One region of the Streptomyces sp. NPDC048295 genome, then DNA from elsewhere that is predicted to be linked to it. Evidence: riboswitches for the same ligand, from Rfam matches in the RefSeq annotation. Region 1 holds a riboswitch; each other region holds the start of a gene.
What was found. Region 1 has a riboswitch for cobalamin ahead of AB0D53_RS16545 (prenyltransferase/squalene oxidase repeat-containing protein). Riboswitches for the same ligand answer to the same signal wherever they lie in the genome.

Region 1 (4,992 bases):
AAGTCGCCGGTCTGCGGGTTGATTCCGCAGGCGTTCAGCCCCGCCACGCCCCAGCCGTTGGAGCTGGTGTTGACCCCGTAGAGGGAGTTGAACGCGCCGGTGGTGGCGACCAGTTTTCCCTTGAGGAAGTTCTTGGCCTTGACGACGCCCGCATCGGTGCCGGGAACGCCCGAGACGCAGAGGGCGGCCATGGCCGCTCCGGTCATGTCGACGTCGCTCGCCGAGTTGAGCGCGGTGGGGTCGCCTTCGGCCTTGCTGTAGGTCCAGCCGCCGTCGACGTGCTGGTTGGCCCGGATACGCGTGACCATCGAGTCGGTCAGCGACTGCGGGATGCGGGTGCCGCCGGCCTGGGTCCTGGCGCCGCCGAGCGCGAGGGCCGCGAACACGGTGCCGTTGAAGTTTGCGGACGGACCGAAGTAGCCGGGCTCGGCGGTCTGCCAGTAGGAGTAGATGTCGGCGACGAGGTTGCGGGAGGCCGAGACCCGGGCCGGGTCGATGCCGGCGGCGTACGCGTTCAGTGTGCCCCGCTCGTAGTCGGTGACCACGGGGGAGGCGGAGGGCCAGCCGGACGTGGAGAGCAGATCACGGTAGACGGTGCGGGCGTTCTTCGTGGTGTCGCCACCCGGAGCGACATCGACGACGGCCGTGCCGGACGCCGCGAAGGCGCTGAACGCCCACTCGTTGGACAGGCCGGAACCGGCATACGAACCGTCCGCCGCCTGGAGCGACTTGAGGTAGGTGACGCCGTTCGTCCTGGACGTGGCCAGCTGGGCGGGGCTGGACGTGGCGAAGGCGGGCAGTGTGGTGAGGGCGAGGGCGCCGAACGCTGCGGGCAGCGCGAGTGCGAGGCGTCGGGGCGTACGAAGACGGGGCATGGCCTGCTCCTGGGATCGGCGGACGCCGGCCTCCAGTGCATGGCCGGACTTCTCCGTGCAGGGACACGGCCGGGCATGGTCGGGAGCCGCCGTCCGGAACGCGTGGTACGGCTTCTCGTAGCTGCGCCGCATGGGCATTCGGGCTCGGAGACGGCCCCCGCCGTTCCATACCGCTGCGCGTCAGCTCCGGCTTCGCACCGGATTCCCCCATGTGGCAGCCCAGGACGCTACCCGAGGGGCCGGGCGGTCCGCCAGACGTCCGGACAGGTGCCGTTCCCGGATGTCCGGGAACCGTCCGGTGAGGCACACACCACCTTGACGGCCCGACCGCATCCGTGTTGCACTCCGGCTGACACGCACTCAGCAGCAGGGGAAGCCGGTCGAATTCCGGCGCTGACCCGCAACCGTGGACCCGGGCTCGTTCCGGGTGAGCCGGAATGCCTGGCGCTGGGACAGAGCACGAGGAACGCCGTCGCGGACTACGGCGTGGTCGTCCAACCTCCCCATGGCGCAGCAGCCCGGTGGGGGGTCAATCGCCACGTACGCAGCCGCCCGGCATTGACGAGGGGGCCGCGGTGAGGACCGAACAGCAGCCGGAACGGCGGACAGGCAGGAGACAGCGTCTGCTGTCCCTGCTGACCGCCTCGTTCTTGACTCTCGGTGCCGGAGTGGCGTTCTTCACAGCGTCACCGGCGAACGCCGACCCCGTCGAGGAGTGCACCGCCACGACCGGGGCCATTGTCGCCGTGGATTTCGGCCCCTTCGGCGGGCCGGTGGTGCGCGGCTGCGACACCACGCCCACCACCGGCTACGAGCTGCTGCACGAGGGAGGGTTCAGAACCACCGGTACCGTCCACGACGGCGACGGATTCATCTGCCGCATAGGCAACGGCTCCTTCGACTCCGGTACGGAGTACCCGACCCCGGCCAAGGAGGACTGCGTCCTCACCCCGCAGGCCACCGCGTACTGGTCGTACTGGATCGCCTCCCCCGGGCAGAAGAGCTGGACCTACAGCCCCCTCGGCGCCATGTCCCGTACCCCCGGGGCCGGTGACGTGGACGCCTGGGTGTTCGGCGGCACCGATGTCGGCGGCACCACGGGCAAGCCCACCTTCTCCCCCGACGACGTACGGGCCAGGAGCGGTGTCCCCACCACGGAACCCACCGATCCCACGGGCCCGACCAGGCCTCCGGCCCCGGTCGACGTGGCTGCCGCCACCCGCTGGCTCACCGGGATGCTGACGGACGAGGAACGGGTCGTCGACGAGGGCGCCACCGCGCCGGACCACATGCTCACCACCGAGGTCGTCTACGCCCTGGCCGCCGCCGACCCGAAGAGCCCGGTGGCGCAGAAGGCCGCTTCGTTCCTCGCTTCACCCGCGCAGACGGACACGTACGCCTACCCGGCCGGCAAGGACGGGATTCCCGATGCCTCGGCCGCCGCGCGTCTGGCACTCGTGGCCGAGGCCACCGGCAAGGACCCGCGCGACTTCGGCGGCCACGACCTTCTCGGTGACCTCGTCGAGTACGTCTGCCCGAGGGACATCGGCGACGGCGAAACGATCCCCGGCTGCCTCACGAAGGGCGACTTCCGCTCCACGGGACAGGCCGACGCCCAGGCCATGGCCGTCATCGCCCTGCTGAACGGTGAGGTGACACCCCCGGCCGACGCCGTGACCCGGCTGACCGGACTCCAGTGCGAGGACGGTGGCTTCACGGGCATCCTCATCAGGGCCGGCGAGTGGTGCGACAGCGACGCGAGCTCCACCGGACTGATCGCCCTGGCCCTCAAGCGGGCCGGCGGCCACGGCGCGGCGGTCGAGAAGGCGCGGGCCTACCTCAAGAAGTCCCAGCTCCCGACCGGAGCCTGGCCCTCCGCCTCGTACCTGACGACCGGCAGCGCGGGCCCCACCGGCTGGGCCGCACAGGCCCTGCGCGCCCTGGGCGACACGGACCGGGCCGACGCGGGTGTCTCCTGGCTCTCCGAGCAGCAACTACCCAAGGGCGGCTTCGGTTTCGAGGAGGGCGAGACCGACCCCCGGGTGTTCGCCACCACCCCGGTGGTCATCGCGGGTGCCAAGAGCGACCTGGTCGCGCTCACCGCCAGGAAGGCGACCCCACCGACCACACCCACCCCGGACCCGACGAGCACGCCCCCGGCAGGTGACGGGCCCGACCTGAAGAAGGGCAGCGCGTACCTCACCGATCACAGGCGACTGGTACAGGGTCACTACTACGAGAACGCGAAGGGTTCCGGGTTCGCCGACTTCGGCCTGACCATCGACGGTGCCTACGCGCTCGCCGCGACCGGCCACGACAACGCCGCCCTGCGCAACATCGTCGACTTTCTCGACAAGGGCGGCAAGGACGGCAAGGGACGCGGAATCCACGACTGGACCCTGATCGGCACCACGTACGCAGGCGGCGGCTTCATCGGCAAGGCGGCCGTCCTGGCCGAGGTCGTGGGCCGGGACCCCCGTGACTTCGGCGGACAGGACCTGATCGGCGCACTGGCCAAGGCCATCTGCCCGGCGAAGACACCGACGCCGAGGCCCTGCGCGGCCAAGGGCAACTACACCTACGCCACGTCCGTCTTCTCCCAGTCGCTCGGGGTCATGGCCCAGGTCCGCGCGGGCGAGACGGCCGCCGCGGCCGAACCGATCGCCTACCTCAAGAGCCTCCAGGATCCCTCGGGCGCCTGGCCGAGCCTGATCGGCGAGAAGAGCGACATCGAGGTCGACTCCACCGCGATGGCCGCGATGACCCTGGATCTGCTGCCCGACGCCGACTCGCAGGCGGCCGTGGACAAGGCCCTCGCCTGGCTGGCCGGCCGGCAGCTGGCGGACGGCGGGTTCCCGGGCGCCTCCGGCAACTCCGTGAACTCCGCCGCCCTGGCGGTACAGGGGCTGTCGCTGGACGCCACGAAGTACGCGGACCGCATCGCCAAGGCCCGCACGTTCCTCGCCTCGCAGCAGAACACCGACGGCGGGTTCAACGTCGTCAAGGGCGGCCAGCCCGGATCCGACGTCCGCGCCTCGGCCCAGGCCGTCGGGGGCGCCACCGGAATCTCCTTCGGCACCCTCACACGCAGCCTGGACGGCACTGATCCGGAGCCCGCGCCCAGCGGCTCGGGCCGGCCGTCCACCCCCGCCATCGTGACCCCGGGCGAGGAGACGGGCGGTACCGGTACGAGCGAGGACTCGGGCTCGGGCGGCGTCCTCGCCTCCACCGGCGCGCAGACCCTCGCCCTCGCCATCGCCGCCGTGCTGCTGATGCTCGGCGGCTGGGGCACGGCCCGCGCCGCCCGGCGCCGCCGCGGAACCACGGGGAGCGAGGCATGAGAAGCGGTCGTGTGCTGCGCGCCCTGGCCCGCACGGCAGCCGCGCTGGGGCTGACGACGGCGGCGTTCGCCGCCACCTCGGCTCCGGCGGGGGCCGCCCCGCAGCCGATGGGCCGGTGCACCACATCCTCCGGTGCGGTGCTCGCCGTGGATTTCAGCCATTGGGGCGGGCCCGTCTACCGATCCTGCGGAACCACTCCCACCACCGGGTACGAGCTCCTCAACCAGGGCGGCTGGCGGACCACCGGCACCGGCCACGACGGCGCCGCCTTCATCTGCCGCATCGGATACAGCGGCCACCAGGGCGGCAAGCAGTACCCGACGCCGAAGCAGGACGACTGCGTACTGACACCGCCCGCCTCCGCCTACTGGTCGTACTGGCACGCCGGCCCGGGGCAGAGCACCTGGGAGTACAGCCAGCTGGGCGCCATGCTCTACAAGCCGAAGCCCGGCAGCGTCGATCTGTGGATCTTCGGTGGGACGAACATCGAGGGCACCCAGGGCCGGCCCACGGTCACTCCCGACCAGCTGCGCGCCAAGAACACCAGGCCCACCGGTGGCGGGCCCGTCCCCGAGGACACCCGCACCGCGCCGCCGCTGCCGCCGGACGCCAACACCGGTCCCGAGCCGGAGAACCCGCCCCCGGCGGACCCGACGCCTCCCGCGTCGACACCACCACCGAGCCCCTCGGCCCCACCGAGTGCGTCGGCGTCGGCGAGCCCCTCTCCGAGCGTCTCGCCGACCCCCTCCGCATCACCGTCGTCCGGTGCGCGCGCT
Region 2 (4,992 bases), on a different contig from region 1:
TGTACGGCATCACGTCGGGCGGCACACGCCCCTCGACGCGCTCCATCACGAAGAACTCCGCACCGAGATGGGCGGGGTCGGTCTCCAGCCAGTGCACGGCGGGTACGGGCAGGTCGGTGCGTGCGGCAACAAGACGCATCACCTGGTACTGACGGGTCATGTCGTAGGCGGGAAAGATGGTGTACGCGTTCGGGTCCGCGGCCAGGCGCAGTACGCAGCGGCGGACGGGGGGCGGCGCGGCGGCTTCGTCCTGCTCGATGTCGAAGAGCAGGGTCTCGCTCGACATGCCGTTGGAGTCCGGCACGGTGACGGTGGCCGGGCGGGCTCCGGGGTGGACGGCCGCCAGCCAGGATGCGAGCCGGCGGGTGAGTTCCTCCGGGTCGCGGGTGGTGCGCCGGATCCGGGGTGCTTCGGGAATTGCTGCCATACGAGGTCTCCGTACGTCAGGGCGCCACCGAGTCGTAGCCGGTGAAGCCGCTCGGGTCGTGGCGGCCGAACGTGCCGTGCTCGAAGATCCCGTAGCCGGTGGTGCCGTCGAGGGTGAAACGGGCGGAGTGTTCGGTGACGCCGAATGCGGCCATGGGGTGCGCAGACAGGTCTGCGAGGTCGTAGCTGCGTCGGTCGACCCAGTGGCGGCCGTGCCACGTCCCGTGGCTCCAGTCGTCAGCGGGTGGGTAGCCCGCGCCGACGGCCAGCGGGGAGGAAACGAGGATCTCCGCGGTGAGCTCGATGTCCTTGCGCCGGCGGTCGGCAAGATGAATGACCGCGTGCTCGGGGTGGCGTGTACCGGAGCGGTACGTGATGTCCGGCTGAGGCCAGCCCAGTTGGGTGTCGGGGTGGCTGTCACGTACCTCGACGGCGTCGCTGAGGGTGCGGTAGCCGTCGGGCTCCTCCTGGACGATCACCATCAGGAACCGGTCGTCGAACCGGACGGGGCACCACAGCCAATGGAAACCTCCGGGGACGTGCTCCTCCCCCGCGCGTCCGCCGTCCTCGCCGGGGATGGGCCGCACGCCCCAACTGCGGTCGCGTGTGCCGGTCCACTCGTCGGCGGTGACGTCGATCTCCTCGCCCTTCGCGCGGATGACGCCGGTCACCGTGCCGGCCTGAACGAAGCGGCGGCCTTCCAGAGTGAGGCGGTTGCCGCGGCGCATGGTGTGGTGCGGCTCCCACAGCGGCTCGAAGGCTCCTTGCCAGCTGAGATCGCACGACAGGCCGCCGGGGTCGGCCGGGTCGGCGGCGCAGTGCAGCGTGAAACGCTTCAGCGGCTCGTCGACGGTGATGCGGAGCGGGCCGACCTCCATCCGCATCCGGTCCTCGGTGAGGGCGTCGGAGGCACGTACGGCGAGGAGTTCGTCGCCCAGGCGGAGCGTGACGAAGGCGTCGATCACGCCGGTATTGGGGTAGACGCCCAGGCCCAGGACGAGCAGGGCGCTGCCGGTGTGGTCGAAGACGTGGAAGATGCAGCGGTCGTAGGCGTTGCGGTCGCTGGTGGCGATGTGACGCATGGAGAGCGGCACTTGATGCACGGGGTATTCATCGAGGGCTACGGGGCGTTCCGGCACAAGGGCCTCCGGCGGGGCTCATCGGGAGCTTGCACAGGACCTGACGATATGTCAGATCCATAACCGTGGCCAGAGGCTCGGCGCCGTCACGGTGTCCGTCGACAGCGGTGTGCCATTGCGGGGTGGAGTGGGCGAGGTGGACGGCGGCCCGTCTGTTCTCGATGCGCCCGGCAGCGCCGATGTACGGCTGCCCCAAGCCGACAATGCGGGTGCCTTTCCTCAGGTTGCCGGGCCTGGACGAACATTCCTGGACGAACCGCATCTTTCCTGCATCCAGCTGGTGAGGAAAGGGACTCGCAGGAACGGGCGGCCCTACGGCTGAGAGCGGAACCGTCCGGAGTACCGGTCGCCGTCGCGGACATCAGTGTCCGGGGCCGGCCGTGGTCGGCAGTGCGAGGGGCAGGCCCTTCCGGAATACACGGTCTGACAGAATGGTCTTCGAAACTCAGGCGACGCGCGTCAGGAAACCGGTGTGAATCCGGTACGGTCCCGCCACTGTGACCGGGCTGCAGCAGCCCGGAAGCCAGATACTGGCCGCGCCGCCTTCTCGTACGAACCAGGGGACGAGGACATCCCCCGGAAAGGCTCGGCCATGCCCCGAATCCGCCGCGTACCGCTCGCGCTCATACCGCTGCTCCTCCTGCCACTCACCGGCTGCGGCTCCGGCACGGGCGGCGAGAGCAAGCCAGAGTCCGCACCGGCCGCCGACGGTTTTCCCTACACGGTCACCAACTGCGGCACGAAGACGACTTTCGACGCCCCTCCGAAGCGGGTCGTCACCATGAACCAGCACGTCACCGAGATCATGCTGGCCCTCGGGCTCCAGGACCGGCTGGCCGGGACCGCCTACCTCGACGACAGCATCCTGCCGGAGTACCGGTCCGCGTACGCCGGGACCAAAGTGCTCGCGAAGGAATACCCCTCCAAGGAAGTACTGCTCGGCGCCAACCCCGACTTCGTCTACGGCGGGTACAGCAGCGCGTTCGACAAGGCCAAGGGCCAGGACCGGGCGGGGCTCCAGAAGGACGGCATCAACACCCGGCTGAACATCGAGAACTGCGCCAAGGGCAAGGTCGGTATCGATCAGCTCGCCACCGAGATCACCGAAGTCGCCAGGACCTTCGGCGTACCGGAACGCGGCAGGAAGCTGATCGCCGAGGAGCGACAGAAGATCACGACGGTCGAGGCGGGGCTCAAGGGCGCCGCACGTCCCTCGGTGTTCGTGTACGACTCCGGCGACAGCTCGGCGTTCACCGCGGGCGGCAAGGGCATCGGCAACGAGATCGTCCGGCTCGCCGGGGGCAGAAACGTCTTCACGGACCTCGACTCCACCTTCGGCGACGTGTCCTGGGAGCAGGTCATCAAGCGCAAGCCCGAGGTGGTCGTGATCTACGACTACGGGGGCACCACGGTGGCGGCCAAGAAGAAGCGGCTGCTCGACGATCCGGCACTCGCGGACGTACCGGCGATCAAGAACAAGAAGTTCGCGGTGCTCCCGCTGTCCTCGGCCGTGCTCGGTGTCCGGGTCGCCGACGCCGTACAGGACCTGGCCGGGCAGCTGCACCCCGGCACCCCGTGAGCGCGGGGTCCGCCCGCCCCGGTCCGAAGTCCGTCCTCCGCTCGGCCCCCGTCGTGATCGGCGTCCTCACGGTGCTGCTGCTCGCGGCGGTGGTGGCCGGTCTGGCGCTCGGCCCGGTACGGATTCCGCCGGGCGAGGTGCTGAGTACGGTCCTGGGCGGTGAACGCACCGGTGCATACCCGACGATCGTGTGGGAGGTGCGGCTGCCCAGGGTGCTGCTCGGGGCCGTGGTCGGCGCCGGGCTGGCCCTGTCGGGCACGGTGCTCCAGGCGCTGGTGCGTAATCCGTTGGCCGATCCGTTTCTGCTGGGCGCCTCGTCCGGGGCATCAGCGGGCGCTGCCGTGGTCGTCGTGCTGGGAGTCGGCGCCGGGGCGGCCACCGACGTGGCGCTGCCCATTGCCGCGTTCATCGGGTCCATGGCAGCGCTGGTCGCCGTCTACGCGATGGCCCGGCGCGGCGGCACCATGACAACGGGCCGGCTGATTCTGGCCGGGGTGGCGGTCCAGTACGTACTGTCCGCGTTCACCAGCCTGATCCTGGTGTTGTCCTCGCGGGCCGAGCATGTGCGGGCGATCCTGTTCTGGACCCTGGGCGGCCTGGGTGGCGCCCGCTGGGACCAACTGGCGCTGCCCGCCGTGGTACTGGGCGTCGGGGCCGTACTCCTGATCAGCCTGGCCCGTCCGCTGGATCTGCTGCTGACCGGGGAGGAAGGGGCCCGCAGCCTCGGCCTGGACCCCGGACGCTTCCGGGGCGGGGTCTTCGTGCTGGTGTCACTGATCATCGGCGTGCTGGTCGCCTACAGCGGGGCGATCGGGTTCGTCGGCCTGATGATTCCGCACGCCGCCCGGATGATCGTCGGCGCGTCCCATCGCAGACTGCTGCCGGTGACCGCGCTCGGCGGTGCCGTCTTCCTGCTGCTGGCCGATCTGCTGGCGCGGACCGTGGCAGCGCCCGAAGAGGTTCCCGCCGGAGTGGTCACCGCCCTGGTGGGCGGCCCGTTCTTCCTCTGGCTGCTGCGCCGCTCCAGCCGTACCGAAGGGATCACCGGATGAGCCAGGCACCGTCCCCGACGGCGCTCGCCGCCGACGGGATCAGCTACGAGGTGGCCGGCCGTACCCTGCTCGACGCGGTCACGCTGGACGCGGCCCCCGGCGAGACGGTCGGCCTGGTCGGGCCCAACGGCAGCGGCAAGACCACCTTCCTGCGCTGTGTCTACGGTGCCCTGCGCCCCGCAGCGGGTCGGGTCCTCCTGGACGGAGCGGACGCCGCGGCCCTCGGTGTGAAGGAACGCGCCCGCCGCGTCGCCGTCGTCCCGCAGGACAGCCCCGGCACCTTCGGCCTGACCGTACGCCAGATCGTGGCGATGGGCCGAAGCCCGCACAAACGGTTCTGGGAGCAGGACGACGCCGACGACGCCCGCCGCATCGACCGGGCGCTCCAGCGCGTCGGCACGGCGTCCCTGGCCGACCGGCGGTTCGAAGAGCTGTCGGGCGGGGAACGGCAACGGGCTCTGATCGCCCGCGCCCTGGTCCAGGAACCGGGGCTGCTGGCGCTCGACGAACCCACGAACCATCTGGACATCCGCTACCAGTTGGAGATCCTTGGCCTGGTAAGAACCCTCGGCACCACCAATCTGCTGGTGCTGCACGACCTCAACCTGGCCGCTTCCTACTGCGACCGGCTGTTCGTCCTGAGCGCCGGACGACTGGTGGCCTCCGGTTCCCCGCACGCGGTACTGACGGAAGAACTGCTGGCCGAGGTATACGGAATACGGTCCCGGATCGGCGTCCACCCGGTCACCGGCTCCCCCAACGTCGTCTACCTCCCGCTGTCATGAGTGACGGCACT
Region 3 (4,992 bases), on a different contig from region 1:
CCGGCCTCGGCGGCGATCTCGGCCAGGATGTAGGCGTCCAGCGGGGACTCGGGCGAGACCTTGAGCACGGCGGAGCAGCCGGCCAGCAGGGCGGGCGCGAGCTTGGCGGCGGCGGTGAACTGCGGAACGTTCCACGGCACCACGGCCGCGACCACCCCGACCGGCTCCCGGCGCACCAGCAGCGGCCCGAGCGCCCCGGCCCGCCGCTCCTCGTACGGGAAGTCGCGGGCGACGGTGATCGCCGCGTCCCACACCATCATCGCGGCGAGCGCCTGCACCATGACGCTCGACGTGTACGGGGTGCCGTTCTCCGAGCTGATGACCCGGGCGATCTCCTCGTACCGCACGGCGAAGCCGTCCTTGATCCTGGTCACCACCGCGATCCGCTCGTCCAGGCCCATCCGCGCCCAGGGCCCCGCGTCGAACGCCCGCCGCCCGGCCTCGACGGCCCGGTCCACATCCGCCTCACTCGCGTGCGGCACCCGGCCGATGACCTCTTCGGTGTGCGGCGAGACGACCTCGATGGTGTCCCGGCCCAGCGGATCGACCAACTCCCCGCCGATGAACAGTTTTCCGTGTTCGACAAGCTCGGTCATGACTGCTGCCTCCCGCGGCCCGGCGCGTTGCCCGGCTCAGTATCCGACCCGGCATCTGACTCCGTGTCAGAACTGATACCAGTTCCAGTTCCAGGAGTCCACGTCCGCGACACCGTTCGACATGCACGCGGACGGCTTCGGCGTCGCGCGGGACACCGCCGCCCCACGAAAGGCCGAGCCCATGGCCCGGACCAGATGGTCGACCAGGGCTACTACTGGAACAAGTTCTCGTTACAGTGGGGGCGACGCACCGGAGCCGCAATTCCGCACGTTGTCTGGAGAGATGGGGACCTCATGACGCAGGTGACCGACCACGGCGGGGGCGTGCACAGCATCAAGGTGCCCATCCCGGACAATCCGCTCGGCCATACCCTCGTGCACGTCCTGGACACCGACCGGGGGCCGGTCCTGATCGACACCGGGTGGGACGACCCCGAGGCGTGGGACACGCTCGGCGCCGGGCTCGCCGCCGTCGGTACGGGGGTGGCGGACATCCACGGGGTGGTCATCACCCACCACCACCCCGACCACCACGGGCTCTCCGGGCAGGTGCGCGATGCCTCCGGGGCCTGGATCGCCATGCACGCGGCGGACACCGCGATCGTGCGGCGTACCCGGGAGTCCCGGCCCGGTACCTGGCTGGCGTACCTCGCGGCCAAGCTCACCGCGGTCGGCGCGCCCGAGGAGCACCTCGCGCCGTTGCGGGCCGCCGCGGCCGGCGGAGGGCGGGCGCGGGCGCTGCCGGGGCTGCGGGCCGCGCTGCCGGACCGGGAGATCGTCCCCGGTGAGCTGCTCGATCTGGCGGGGCGCAGGCTGCGGGCGATCTGGACGCCGGGGCACACGCCGGGGCATGTGTGCCTGCATCTGGAGGAGGAGCATCCGGGGAACCTGCCGGGCCGTGGGCGGCTCTTCTCGGGTGACCATCTGCTGCCGGGGATCAGTCCGCACATCGGGCTGTACGAGGACCCGGACGACGCGACGGTCGGCGATCCCCTCGGTGACTACCTGGACTCGCTGGAGCGGATCGGCAGGCTCGGGGCCGCCGAGGTGCTGCCCGCCCATCAGTACGCCTTCACCGATGCGGCGGGACGCGTGCAGGAGCTCATCGGCCATCACGAGGAGCGGCTGACCGGGCTGCTGGGTCTGCTGGCACAGCCGCTGACGCCGTGGGAGCTGGCCGAGCGGATGGAGTGGAACCGGCCCTGGGAGCAGATCCCGCACGGCTCCAGGAACATCGCCGTCTCGGAGGCGGAGGCGCATCTGCGGCGGCTGGTGAAGCTCGGGCGCGCGGAGGCGGTGCCGGGCAGCGAGCCGGTGAGGTACACGGCGGTGTGAGTGCGGGGCGGGCCGCCCCGCCCCGCACCCTTCAGCTCACCGGCCGGGCCTCACTGGCCCACCCGTCCGTCGATGCACTCGCGCAGCAGGTCGGCCTGCCCGCAGTGCCGGGCGTACTCCTCGATCCTGTGCACCAGCAGCGACCGGACGGAGACGCTGTCCTTCCCCAGCCGCTCGCCCAGGTCCGCGTGGCCGGCCAGTGCGGCGTCGGTCGCGGCCTGCTCACGCTCCAGATCGGCGTAGGCGGCGTCGACCACGGCCTGATCGGCGACGGCTCCGTCGAAGTCCGCGTCACGTCTGCCGTACAGCTTGGGCAGCGGCTCACCGTCGGTGATCCAGTTGCGCCAGTCCCGTTCCACCTCGGCGAGGTGGCGCAGGAGGCCGAGCAGCGACAGCGTCGACGGCGGGACCGAGCGCCGGGCCAGCTGCTCCGCGTCCAGGCCCTCGCACTTCATCCTCAGGGTCAGCCGGTAGTCGCGCAGGTACTCCTGGAGCGTCGGGAGCTCGCCGTCCGGACCGGCACCTTCCGAGTTGCGGGGGTCGTCGTCCGGGTCCGCCCACATGTCGGGGTAGACGGTCGCCTGGGTCCAGCGTGCGGGTTGATCACTCATGCGGGACATGGTCGTCCGTTCGGGGCCGAACTCGCCAGTGGGTTTCCGGCGTTGCCCGCCAGTGGGTTTCCGCACCGTCGGTGGGCCGAAGCCGCCCCGGGCCCGGCCGGGCCCGCCCGGTAGAGTGTGCGGGTCGTCATCATGCCCGTTCAGGGGGAAGCCGGTGCGAATCCGGCACTGACCACGCAGCCGTGAGCCGTCGTCGCAGACGGTGAGTCGGAATGCCCTGTCCGCGGTCGTGACCGGCTCGGACCACCGGACCCACCGGAGGTCGGCACCGTCGAGGTATACGGAGCCGGAGCCTGGTGCCTGAGCGTGCCTGTGCCCGGTTCACCCCGCAGGAGAGGCCCCGCCCGCCATGACCGTACGCCGCAGCGCAGCAACGCTCGCCGCCACCGCCGCCGTGCTCTGCTCGGCCGCAGCGCCGGTCGCGGTCGCAGCGCCGTCCCCCTCGCCCTCGCCGTCCGCCGCACTGCCCGCCGGGCTGTACGGCACGAAGGACCCCACCTACGACGGGGTGTGGCGGCAGTCGATGTCGTTCCTCGCCCAGCGGCTGGAAGGGGTCACCCCGGCCGCGAAGTCGGTGGACTGGCTGGTCTCCCAGCAGTGCGCCGACGGCTCCTACGCCGCGTTCCGGCCCGATGTCTCCGCGCCGTGCGACGCGAAGACGGTGCGGGACACCAATGCCACCGCGGCCGCCGCCCAGGCGCTGGTCGAGGTCGGCGGGCACCGGGAGACCGTGAACAACTCGGTGCGCTGGCTGAAGTCCGTGCAGAACGAGGACGGCGGCTGGGGCTACACCGCCGGCACGCCCAGCGACGCCAACTCCACCTCCCTGGTGATCGGCGCCCTCGCCCGGCAGGGGCAGCGGCTCGCCGACATCACCACCCCCGGTGGGAAGACCCCCTACGACCCGCTGCTCGCGCTCGCGATCCCGTGCGGCGGCAAGGACGGCGGCGCCTTCGCGTACCAGCCCGACAAGAAGGGGAAGCTCGCCGCGAACGCGGACGCCACCGCGGCCGCCGTGCTCGGCACGATGGGCAAGGCGATGGCCGTCGGGAACAACGCCGCGGGCAAGGCGCCCAGCTGCCACCCGGGCTCCGGCCTCACGCCCGAGCAGGCCGCCCAGAACGGTGCCCACTACCTCGTCGGCGCCCTCGCCGGCAGCAACCACCTGGACCTGGCGCCGATGCCCGGTGCCACCGACACCACCCCGCAGCCCGACTTCGGCAACACCGCCGACGCGGTCGTCGCCCTGTCCGCCTCCGGCCACCAGGACAAGGCGGCCGGGGCCATCGGCTGGCTGAAGAAGAACTCCGCGGACTGGGCCGCCGGGAGCGGCCCCGCCGCCTACGCCCAGCTGATCCTGGCCGCCCACTCGACCGGCGACGACGCCCGGGACTTCGGCGGCGTCGACCTGGTCGCCCGGCTGAACGCGGCCGGCCCCGAGCCCGCCGCCGTCGTGACGCCCGACCCGTCCGCCGACACCGGGTACGAGGCCACCGAGAAGGACCAGGTCCACAGCGGCGACGACGTGATCGGCGGCGTGTGGTGGTACATCGGCATCGGCCTCGTCCTCGCCGCGATCGCGTTCTTCCTGATCAGCGGCCGCCGCAAGAACAGGCAGCCGTGAGGCGCGCGGGACGGGCCACCGCGCTGCTGGTGGTCCTGGGCGCCGTCCTGGCCGTGCTCGGCGCCGGACCGGCCCAGGCGGCCGGCTACCGGTACTGGTCGTACTGGGAGAGCTCCGGCTCCGGCTGGACGTACGCCACCCAGGGCCCGTCCCTGGTCCGGCCGGACGACGGGGCGGTGCAGGGTTTCCGGTTCTCGGTGAGCGAGGACTCCCAGGACTCGGCGAAGCCGCGCCGCGCCCCCGACTTCACGAAGATATGCGCGGACACCCCGGCCGAGGACGGCACCAAGCGGATCGCGCTCGTCATCGACCCGGGCACGGCCGCGGACGCCCCGGCCGGTGAGACACCGCCCACGCCGCGCACCGCGTGCGCGCGGGTGGACCCCGACGCGAGCGCCGCGGAGGCGCTCGCCTCGGTGGCGAAGCCGCTGCGGTACAGCAGCGACGCGATGCTCTGCGCGATCACCGGCTACCCGGCCTCCGGCTGCGGCGAGCAGGTCTCCGGCGACGGGCAGGGCACGCCCGCCACATCCCCGTCCGCCTCCGCCCCGTCCGCACCGGCCGGGTCCGCCGCCTCCTCCGGCCCGGGCGGCTCCTCCGGCCCGTCCGCCGGGGTGCTCGTCGGGGTCGGCGCCGTCCTCGTTCTCGGCGTCGCCGCGGTCGTGCAGTCCCGCCGCCGCCGCGGATGACCGCCCCGACCGGCTCCGCCGTCCTGGCGCGCAGCCGCCCGCTGCGCGCCCCCGAGGCGAACCGGAGCAACGCCCTGCCCGCAGGGGCCTGGTGGCTGTGGGCGCTCGGCCTCGCCACCGCCGCGTCC
Region 4 (4,992 bases), on a different contig from region 1:
ATGGCTCGGGCCGGTGGACCCGGCACTCACCACGGTGGCGGGCATCCACTACAACCTCTTCCTCGGCAGCCTCCTCGACCACGGGGCCGAAGGCCACCACGACCTGTCGGACTTCCTGCGGCTGCGGCGCATCGGCACCTTTCTCTGTACGGAGGTGGCGCACGGCAACGACGCCGCGGCCGTCGAGACCACGGCCGAGTACGACCGCGGACGCGACGGGTTCATGCTCCGCACCCCGCACGCCGGGGCGCAGAAATTCATGCCCAACACCGGTCCGGCCGGCGGCCCGAAAACGGGGCTCGTGGCCGCGCGTCTGCTCGTGGACGGCGCCGATCACGGGGTCTTCCTCTTCCTCGTCCCGCTCACCGATGCCGAACAGCCGCTGCCCGGCGTACGGATCCGCAGGCTCCCCACCCGTACCGGCAGTCCGGTGGACCACTGCCTGACCTCCTTCGACCGGGTCTTCGTGGGACGTACCGCGCTGCTGGGCGGGGACCATGGACGGATCGGCGCGGACGGGGAGTTCAGCAGTGCCATCGACAACCGCAGACGCCGCTTCCTCACGTCGATCGGCCGTGTCACCTCCGGCAAGATCTCGATGACGGCCTGCGCGGTCGGCTGCGCGCGGGCGACCCTCGCCGTCGCCGTCCGCTACGGCGGCCACCGGTACATCTCGGGTCACCGGGGCTCACGTCCGGTGCCGGTGATCGCCCACCGCAGCCATCACGGACCGCTCGCCACCGCCACCGCCACCGTCTTCGCGATGAGCCTGCTGCACCGCAGGGCCCTGGACCGGTGGGAGCAGGGCGGGCAGCCGGAGGAGGCGGAGCGTCTGGTGGCCGTCGCCAAGGGGTGGATCACTTGGCAGGCCAGGTCCGTGATCGTGGAATGCCGGGAACGCTGCGGCGCCCAGGCGCTCCTGGAGAACAACGGCATGAGTGAGCTCCTCACCGGCGTGGAGGGCGCCATCACCGCCGAGGGCGACAACATGGCGATCCACGCCAAGGCGGCCGCGGAGATGCTCTTCGCCGCCGCACCACCGGGACCCGGGCCTTCCCCCGGCGGCGGACCCGGTGATCTCGACGACCCCGGATTCCTCGACAGGCTGCTCGCGGAGCTGGAGCGGATCTGGTTCGTCCGGGCCCGGGAGCGGATGGGCCTCGCACCGCACGGCGATCCGCTGGGACGGTGGAACGCTGCCTCCGGGCCCGCCCTGCGCGGCGTCGAGGCCCATGCCCAGCGGCAGGCGGCCGAGGCGTACGCGGAAGCGGTGGCGGCGCTGCCCGAGGGGCCCGCCCGCGAACGGCTCGACGAGCTGCACCGGCTCTTCGCACTCGACCGGATCGCCCGGAACAGCGGTGATCTGCTGGCAGCGGGCCTGCTGACCGCCGATCAGGTCAACCGGCTGCCGGACCGGGTGGAGGAGCTCATCACCACGGTCGCCGCCCGTCTTCCCGGCCTCGTCGAGTCCTTCGCGCTGCCGCCGGAACTGCTCGCCGACTGGCCCATCGCCGGAGCCGACTACGTGGCCGCCTACGACGACCCGGACGGCGCCTGGCAGCGTGACGAGGGCCGCGCGACGGTGCCGGACGAGCGGTGAGAGCCATGACGAGAAAGGGAACTGCTGTACGGGGTCACCGGGTCAGGGAGGCGGCCGGCGCCCTCGGCGTCCGCGTTGTCCTGCTGGCTTACTGGGGTACGGCGTCCGTCCTGGCCCGGTGGTGCGGGGAGCGCGGGGAGGACGGTGCCGAATCGGTTCGGCACAAGGCGTAACTGGAGGCACTCCGCCCAGTTGATTCGGCGTCGGGACGGTGTCACCGCCGGCCCGGCAGCCGGACCGAATGATGGAGAGAAAGCTCATGAGTACGATTCACCCCAAGATCACCGAGGTTCTGACACACACCTTCAAAGTGCCTGTTGCCGAGATCCACCCGGGCTCCACCATGGACAGCCTGGAGATGGACTCCCTCGCCGTTGCCGAGTTCGCCGTCCTGATCAGGGAGACGGCGGGCGGTGTCCGGGACTTCGACCAGCTTCCCAAGAACGCCACGCTGGCCGACATCACACGGTTCATCGACCCGGCGGGCGACGGCGGGGCGCGGGTGGGCGGCGGGCCGGCGATGAGCAACGCCCGATGAACAGGCCGGCCGTCGCCGTCACCGGCCTGGGCATGATCACCCCGGTCGGCAACGACACCGAATCCACCTGGGAGGGTGTGTGCGCGGGCGTGTCACCGGCCCGGACCGTCGCCGAACTCGAAGGATGCGCGATCGACTTCGCGTGCATGGTCGACGGCATCGACCTGGACGCCGCGATCGGCGGCCGTGCGTCCTTCCGCATGGGGAAGTACGTGAAGCTCGCGGTGCTCGCGGCCCGGGAGGCGGTCGCCGACGCCGGGCTCGACCCGGCAGGGTGGGAGGGCACCCGGGTCGCGGTGGTCGTCGGCACCAGCAGCGGGGGCTCCGCCTCGCTGACCGAGCAGGCGGTCGTGATGGACCGGCTCGGAGCCGGGGCCACCTCGCCCTCGGGCATCCTGCTCACCATTCCGAACATGCCCGCGGCCGAGATCGCGATCCAGCTGCGGGCCACCGGACCCAGCATGGCCCCGTGCACCGCCTGTTCGTCCGGCGTCACCGCGCTGTCCGTCGCCCGCGACCTCCTGGTCACCGGGCAGTGCGACATCGCGATCGCCGGAGCCACGGAGTCGATCGTCTACCCGGTCGCCATGGCCGGGTTCGCCCGGTCCGGCGCAGGGGCCCGGAAAGACGGAGACCCGGCCGGACTCTGCCGACCCTTCGCGGCGGACCGGGCCGGACTGGTCATGGGCGAGGGCGCGGCCGTCATGGTGCTGGAACGGACGGAGGACGCCCGGGCCCGCGGCGCGGCTCCACGGGCACTGCTCGCCGGCACCGGCGCCACCACCGACGCCCACCACCCCATCAGCCCGCATCCCTCCGGCACGGTCGCCCAGGCGGCGGTGGAGGCCGCGCTGCGCGACGCGGGCTGGGCGGCCGAGGACGTCGAGCACGTCAACGCGCACGGCACCGCGACCCCGGTCAACGACGCCGCCGAGGCCGCCCTGATCGCCCGGGTCTACCCGCACCGGCCGCCCGTCACCGCTCCCAAGGGCGTACTGGGGCACTGCATGGGGGCGGCCGGAGCGATCGAGGCCGGACTCACCGTCCTCACGCTCCAGCGCGGAGTCGTCCCACCGATCGCCAACCTGGACGCCCCGGCGCCCGAGTTCGACATCGAATGCGTCACCGGGCAACCGCTGCGGCAGCCCATCCGGCGTGCCGTCAGCCATTCCTTCGGCTTCGGCGGACACAACGCCGTGATCGCTCTTCAGCGTCCGTAGGCATCCGGCAGGTGGTGCGACGGGAAACACTGCCCGGCGTACCACCGGCCACACCCCTCATGAGCTGCGCAGAGGCTCGTGATAGCTTGCCGGGGCCAGTCGAACTCCACGTAAGGGGTCAGGGAATCCGGTGCGAATCCGGAACTGACGCGCAGCGGTGAGGGGGACGGGCGGGGCCACGGCCACTGGGACCACCCTCGGGTGTCCTGGGAAGGCGTCCCGTCCGAAGGAACCCGAGTCCGAAGACCTGCTGGTACCCGCGACCCGGCACCGGGCCGCGGACTCCGTACAGCGGGCTCCGCGCATGAGCCCCGAGACGCAGAGGGACCCCGTGCCGTCCATAGCCAGCCCTGTCCGCACCATGGCCCTGCTCTCGGCGGGACTCGTCCTGCTGACCGCCTGCGGAGGCGGAGCCGGTGAATCCGCCTCGAAACCGGGCCCCGCGCACGGATACCCGGTGACACTGAAGAACTGCGGACGCACCGTCACCGTCGAAGCCGCGCCGCGCCGCGCCGTCCCGGTGGACCAGGGATCGACGGAGATCCTGCTCTCCCTCGGCCTCGCCGACCGGCTGGCAGCCACCGCCACCTGGACCGACCCGGTGATGAAGGGCCTGGAGAAGGCCAACGCCCGGGTGCCCAGGATCTCGGACAACCGGCCGTCCTCGGAGAAGGTCCTGGACCGCGAGCCCGACTTCGTCAGCGCGTCGTTCGCATCGACACTAGCCAAGGGCGGCGTCGCACCGCGCGAACAGTTCGAGGAACTCGGCGTCCCCACCTACGTCTCGCCCGCCGACTGCACCGGCAAGGACAACAGCAAGGGTGGCGACGGCTCCCGTACCGCGCGGCTGACCATGGACAGCGTCTACGGCGAAGTGCGCGACCTGGCCCGGGTGTTCGGCGTACCGGAGCGCGGCGACGCGCTCGTGACACAGCTGCGGGCCCGGGTGAGGAAGGCGGCCGAGGGCATCGACGCCTCCGGTGCCACCCTCCTGTACTGGTTCTCCGACTCCAAGTCCCCTTACCTGGCCGGCTGCTGCGGAGCGCCCGGAATCATCACCGAGGAGCTCGGCGCGAAGAACGTCTTCGACGACACCCACGAGGAATGGCCCCAGATCAGCTGGGAGACCGTCGCCGACCGCAATCCCGACGTCCTGGTCGTCGGTGACCTGACCCGCAGGGCCCAGACCGCCGAGAGCGCCGCGAAGAAGATCGAGTTCCTGGAGTCCAATCCGGTCACGAAGAACATGGACGCCGTCAGACACAAGCGGTACGTCCTGCTCAGCGGGCAGTCCTTGAACCCGTCCATCCGGACGGTCGAGGGCGTCGAACGCGTCGCCGCCGGGCTGCGCCGGTTCGGGTTCGCCGGGTGACGGGGACCGGACGCGGCACCGCGGTGGCCGCGCCGCCGGACCCCGTCACCTCCGTCCGTGCCGTGAAGGGTGTAAGGAGGCTGCGCGGCGGGATCCTGTGGGTGTGCGGCATCGCGCTGCTCGTGGGCTCCGTCGCCCTCGCCGTCACCATCGGCCCTGCCCGGATCTCCGTGGCCGACGTCTGGTCCGCGGTCGCCTCCCACCTCGGATGGGGCCGTTCACGGCTCTCCCCGATCCGGGACGGCATCATCTGGAACCTGCG

Region 2: linked by a shared signal. The riboswitch ahead of AB0D53_RS03920 (ABC transporter substrate-binding protein) and the one ahead of AB0D53_RS16545 (prenyltransferase/squalene oxidase repeat-containing protein) in region 1 are both predicted to bind cobalamin.
Region 3: linked by a shared signal. The riboswitch ahead of AB0D53_RS13410 (prenyltransferase/squalene oxidase repeat-containing protein) and the one ahead of AB0D53_RS16545 (prenyltransferase/squalene oxidase repeat-containing protein) in region 1 are both predicted to bind cobalamin.
Region 4: linked by a shared signal. The riboswitch ahead of AB0D53_RS30860 (ABC transporter substrate-binding protein) and the one ahead of AB0D53_RS16545 (prenyltransferase/squalene oxidase repeat-containing protein) in region 1 are both predicted to bind cobalamin.

What each region holds. Positions count from the first base shown of each region.
Region 1 is NZ_JBEZLL010000009.1:253,470-258,461, reverse strand. Features, by position in the region: gene AB0D53_RS16550 (hypothetical protein) at 1-875, opposite strand, end outside; cobalamin riboswitch at 1,008-1,083, opposite strand; cobalamin riboswitch at 1,200-1,339, shown strand; gene AB0D53_RS16545 (prenyltransferase/squalene oxidase repeat-containing protein) at 1,451-4,216, shown strand; gene AB0D53_RS16540 (hypothetical protein) at 4,213-4,992, shown strand, end outside.
Region 2 is NZ_JBEZLL010000002.1:355,472-360,463, reverse strand. Features, by position in the region: gene AB0D53_RS03930 (phosphotransferase family protein) at 1-418, opposite strand, end outside; gene AB0D53_RS03925 (hypothetical protein) at 444-1,565, opposite strand; cobalamin riboswitch at 1,996-2,119, shown strand; gene AB0D53_RS03920 (ABC transporter substrate-binding protein) at 2,158-3,144, shown strand; gene AB0D53_RS03915 (iron ABC transporter permease) at 3,141-4,196, shown strand; gene AB0D53_RS03910 (ABC transporter ATP-binding protein) at 4,193-4,981, shown strand; gene AB0D53_RS03905 ((2Fe-2S)-binding protein) at 4,978-4,992, shown strand, end outside.
Region 3 is NZ_JBEZLL010000007.1:258,407-263,398, forward strand. Features, by position in the region: gene AB0D53_RS13395 (aldehyde dehydrogenase) at 1-596, opposite strand, end outside; gene AB0D53_RS13400 (MBL fold metallo-hydrolase) at 891-1,931, shown strand; gene AB0D53_RS13405 (DinB family protein) at 1,982-2,542, opposite strand; cobalamin riboswitch at 2,656-2,791, shown strand; gene AB0D53_RS13410 (prenyltransferase/squalene oxidase repeat-containing protein) at 2,901-4,175, shown strand; gene AB0D53_RS13415 (SCO2322 family protein) at 4,172-4,864, shown strand; gene AB0D53_RS13420 (energy-coupling factor transporter transmembrane protein EcfT) at 4,861-4,992, shown strand, end outside.
Region 4 is NZ_JBEZLL010000025.1:104,863-109,854, forward strand. Features, by position in the region: partial or broken gene AB0D53_RS30845 (acyl-CoA dehydrogenase) at 1-1,773, shown strand, start outside; gene AB0D53_RS30850 (acyl carrier protein) at 1,860-2,138, shown strand; gene AB0D53_RS30855 (beta-ketoacyl-[acyl-carrier-protein] synthase family protein) at 2,135-3,358, shown strand; cobalamin riboswitch at 3,438-3,628, shown strand; gene AB0D53_RS30860 (ABC transporter substrate-binding protein) at 3,663-4,730, shown strand; gene AB0D53_RS30865 (iron chelate uptake ABC transporter family permease subunit) at 4,793-4,992, shown strand, end outside.